DNA from 2 places in the Pseudarthrobacter quantipunctorum genome. Region 2 is predicted to be linked to the other one. Evidence: riboswitches for the same ligand, from Rfam matches in the RefSeq annotation. Region 2 holds a riboswitch; the other holds the start of a gene.
What was found. A riboswitch is a leader RNA that binds a small molecule or an ion and turns the genes downstream of it on or off. The one in region 2 is predicted to bind glycine.
Positions count from the first base shown of each region.

Region 1: it holds a riboswitch for glycine, as region 2 does, so the genes downstream of both, gcvP (aminomethyl-transferring glycine dehydrogenase) here and gcvP (aminomethyl-transferring glycine dehydrogenase) in region 2, are expected to answer to the same signal.

Region 1 is NZ_CP148033.1:3,297,377-3,299,762, forward strand. Features, by position in the region: gene gcvP (aminomethyl-transferring glycine dehydrogenase) at 1-975, opposite strand, end outside; glycine riboswitch at 1,154-1,252, opposite strand; gene WHH00_RS14950 (TetR/AcrR family transcriptional regulator) at 1,347-1,886, opposite strand; gene WHH00_RS14955 (MFS transporter) at 1,954-2,386, shown strand, end outside.
Region 2 is NZ_CP148033.1:429,680-432,065, forward strand. Features, by position in the region: gene WHH00_RS01905 (VOC family protein) at 1-280, opposite strand, end outside; gene WHH00_RS01910 (hypothetical protein) at 328-651, shown strand; glycine riboswitch at 774-871, shown strand; gene gcvP (aminomethyl-transferring glycine dehydrogenase) at 1,032-2,386, shown strand, end outside.

The DNA of each region.
Region 1 (2,386 bases), 1.4 Mb from region 2:
GACGCCGGCGTTGTCCTTCGAGACACCCACCAGGCGGCCGGGCATCGACCGCTCCAGGCCCTTCTGCACGGCCATGTAGGCGGCGTGCGGACCGCCGTAGAACAGCGGGACGCCGAAGCGCTGCGCCGAGCCCACAGCGATGTCCGCGCCCTGTTCGCCTGGCGGGGTGATGAGCGTCAGGGCCAGGAGGTCGGCGGCGACAGTCACCAGCGCGCCCCGCTCCTTAGCCTCGGCAATGACCTGGCTGTGGTCGAAGACCCGGCCTGAAGCGCCGGGCTGCTGCAGGACGATCCCGTTGATGGCGCCGCCCGGCAGTCCCTGGGAAAGGTCAGCTACTTCGACCTCAAAGCCGAGTGCCTCGGCCCGGCCCTTGACGATGGCAATGGTCTGCGGCAGGCAGTCGGCGTCCAGCACGGTCTTGCCGTCCCGGGCGTCCTTATTTTTGTTGGCCCGGCGCATCATCAGCACGGCCTCTGCAACGGCGGTGGCTTCGTCCAGGAGGGAAGCATTGGCGATGGGCAGGCCCACCAGGTCCTGCACCATGGTCTGGAAGTTCAGCAGCGCCTCGAGCCGGCCCTGGGAGATTTCCGGCTGGTAGGGCGTATAGGCCGTGTACCAGGCCGGGCCCTCGAGGATGTTGCGGCGGATCACCGGCGGGGTGACAGTGTCGTAGTAGCCCTGGCCGATCATCTGCACGGCGGTCTTGTTCTTGCCGGCCAGCCTGCGGAGTTCGCTGAGGGTTTCCACCTCGCTGAGCGCGCCTGCCAGTTCCAGCGGCGAGTCCTGCCTGATGTCCTTGGGGACGGCGGTGTCAACCAGGGCGTCCACGGTGTCGTAGCCCACGGCTTTGAGCATGGTGTCGACGTCGGACTGGCGCCGTGCGCCGATGTGCCGGTCAACGAAGGCGGCGGCAGGAGCATGGACGGCGGAGGCCGGGGTGGCGGAGGCCGGAGATACAGTCACGAGGAACTCCATAACTAAGGCGGCGCAGGGTACGCCGCATCGATTCGTGTCCCTCCCCGCTCTGTATTGGACCTGAGAGTTTCCGCGCGGCCTGCCTGGGCTGGCCCCGCTTGCACCGTCGGTGAGCACAGCTGCCTGGAGTTCCGGAACCGGATCTCCGCGCGAACAGCCTGCTGCTTTCCAGAGTTGCCTCGCCGCGGCGGTACATGGGCCTGTGAGATTCCTGGGGAGGTATTGCTCCTACGGCGCCTGCTTGTACCTTCTGGCAGAACTCTCCCGCCGCAGATCAAAGGCTATTAATTTGGGTTGTTGTCTGTGCTTGCCGGTGACGGCCCACACATGCTGCAATTCTCCTACGCTGCGGGCCGCCGGGCAAATGCCGGCTAACCCCTCAGGCGCTCCACCGCCGCAAGGAGTTCTTGCACTTCCTCCTGCCGATTCCCGGGACTACCGGACGGACCGCTCTCCCACATGGCATTGAAATAGAGCCCATCACCCATGTACAGCACCGCCTTGGCCATTCCCGCGCCCACATCTTTCCCGATCAGGTCCAGCCATTGCTGCTGGATCGCGGCAAAACGGCGCCGTGCGCCCTCGTGCGCCACCTCCGCCAGGCGGGTGGCAGCAACAAAGGAGCGGTCCATCGGGGTGTCGGACCAGAGCGAGGACCGGATGAAGTACGCGGCCGCGCCTTCCTGCGCGGCGGCCATCGCCGCGAGGTCCTCCCCCGCCAGCCGGTCCAGCCGCTCCAGGGTGGCCGTGATCAGCGCTTCCTTGTTGGGGAAGTGGTACAGCAGGCCTCCTTTGGAGACCCCGGCACGCTTGGCCACCGCATCCAAGGTGGCGGCCCTCTCCCCCACATCGATGAGGAGCTCTTCAAAGGCATCGAGGACGGCATCTCGCGCTACGGGTTTTCTGGCCATGGTTCCCATCATGCACGGTGGGGATTTGATTACTGAACTGTACCGTCCAGACGGTACAGTTAAGCTCATGACCCCGTTCGCCACTTCCCAGCCCAGGACCTGCCAGCCCACGTCATCCGCCCTGCCCGCGGGCAACCCATCCCGTGGCACCCGGAGGGACTGGCTGGCCCTGGCATTGCTGATGTTCCCCGTCCTCCTGGTGGCCGTGGACAACACGGCGCTGACCTTTGCGCTGCCGGCCATCGCGGGTGCCTTGAACACCTCGGGGGTTGAGCTCCTTTGGGTCGTGGATGCCTACCCGCTGGTACTGGCCGGCCTGCTGGTTGCCATGGGCAGCCTGGGTGACAGGATCGGGCGCCGTCGGCTGCTGATCATCGGCAGCATCGGCTTCGCGGCGGTATCAGCAGCCACCGCCTTTGCGTCCAATGCCGGCTGGCTTATCGCCGGCAGGGCGGCGCTGGGATTCTTTGGCGCCATGCTGATGCCCTCCACGCTGTCAC
Region 2 (2,386 bases):
ACAGGTCCCAGTCGACCCGGGCCGCCCCGAGCGAGATCAGCCGTTCCACCTCTGCCTCCTGGTTGTCCGCATACAAATCCAGGTGGATGCGCGGGTGGTCCTGGGCAGGCGTCTTGCTCAACATCAGTGCCAGCTGCGCGCCGTGGCCCGACGCCGGAACCAGGGTTATCCAGGTCTCGTCACCGGGTTCACGCGGTACGTAGCCGAGGGCTGCGTGCCAGAAGGCGGTGGCGCGGGCGACGTCATTGACGCCGAGGACGGTGCTGCCGAGGGTCAACATGGGCCCAGCCTAATCCCGTCCTTGGAAGCCCGGCTAGACTCGCCTGCATGGGGGACAACAGCACGCCTGAAGAAAACAGCACCGAAGAACACGAACCGCGGAAACCCGCCCGGATACCGGGTGCGGTCCTGCCCATAGCCGGGCTCGTCATCCTGCTTGTGGGGTGCACGGTGGCCTGGCTCAACCGGAACACCTACATCGGCTGGTTCGCCTACGCGCCGCTGAGCAACCAGCCCTTCTCCGGCACAGGGATGGCCTTCCTCAGCCCGGGGACGCAGGCGGGCCTGGCAATCGCCGTCGTGGGCCTGCTGCTGCTCGCCTTTTGGGCCGGGTACAACATCGGCCGGAAAGCCAGCGGCCGGGAACAGTGACAAAGGGATGGCGACGGCGGCGCGTCCCGGCGTCGTAAGTCGCCTTAGGGGCCAGAAGTTTGGATCCAGGCACGGATCTTGGTATGGTGTGAGTCGTGTCACCCACCAGTGGCACACGCTTATGATCTGCGGCGGGAGAGTCCTGCCGGTACGTTCTGCAGGCGCCGTAGGAGCAAATCCTCCCCAGGAATCTCTCAGGCCCACGTACCGCCGCGGCAAGGCAACTCTGGAAAGCAGTCCGGGCAACCGGGCTCACCGACGGTGCAAGTGGCGCCCCGCTGAACAGCAGGGCAACGCAAAACTCTCAGGTCCAATACAGAGCGGGGAGGAACCCGAATCAAAGTGGCACCTTATGCCACCTGAATTATGGAGTTCCTCTCATGACGGTTCAATCGTCCCCAACCACCTTCGCTGACCGCCATATCGGCGCGCGCCGCCAGTCCGATATCGACACCATGCTCAAGGCCGTCGGCTACGACACCCTAGATGGCCTCGTGGACAGCGCGGTTCCGGATTCCATCCGCCAGGACAAGCCGCTCACCCTTGAGAGCGCCCTCAGCGAAGTCCAGGTCCTCGCCGAGCTCCGCAAGCTGGCCGGCAAAAACAAGATGGCCGTGCAGATGATCGGCCAGGGCTACTACGACACCGTGACCCCGCCGGTAATCCGCCGCAACATCCTTGAAGCCCCCGCCTGGTACACCGCCTACACCCCGTACCAGCCCGAGATTTCCCAGGGCCGGCTCGAGGCGCTGCTCAACTTCCAGACGATGGTGCAGGACCTCACCGCACTTCCGGTGGCCAACGCCTCACTCCTCGACGAAGCCACTGCCGTGGCCGAAGCCGTGCTTTTGATGCGCCGCGCGAACAAGAACAAGGCTGCGAAAGACGGCAAAACCGTCCTGGATGCCGACCTCCTCCCGCAGACCATCGCCATCGTGCTGGGCCGCGCCGAAGCCCTGGGCTTTGAGGTGGAAATCGCCGATCTCACCACGGGCCTGCCCGAGGGCGACATCAACGGCGTAGTCCTGCAGCAGCCGGGCGTCTCCGGCCGGGTCTGGGACCAGTCAGCCGTCATCGCCGGGGCCAAGGAACGCGGCGCACTGGTCACCGTCGCCGCCGACCTCCTGGCCCTCACCCTGATCACCCCGCCGGGCGAGCAGGGCGCGGACATCGCCGTCGGCTCCACCCAGCGCTTTGGCGTGCCGCTGTTCTTTGGGGGGCCGCACGCCGCCTACATGGCCGTCCGCGACGGCATGGAGCGCACCTTGCCGGGCCGTATCGTGGGTGTGTCCAAGGACAACGCTGGCGTCCCCGCCTACCGCCTGGCCCTGCAGACCCGCGAGCAGCACATCCGCCGCGAAAAGGCCACGTCCAACATCTGCACCGCGCAGGCCCTGCTGGCCATCGTCTCGTCCTTCTACGCCGTCTACCACGGCCCCGACGGGCTGAAGGCGATCGCCGAAACCGTCCACAACAACGCCCGCTCCCTGGCTGCGACGCTGAAGCATGCCGGCCGCGAACTGGTGTCCGAGTCCTTCTTCGACACCCTCACCGTCCGCGTGCCCGGCAAGGCCGCCAAGGTGATCACCGCCGCAGAGGCCCGCGGCATCAACCTGCGCCTCGTCGACGCGGACACAGTTGGCGTGTCCGTTGACGAAACCACGACGCCGGAGGTCCTCTCCGCGGTGGCGGTCGCCTTTGGCGCCGGCCCGGTTGTGTCCGGTGAGGGCTTTGA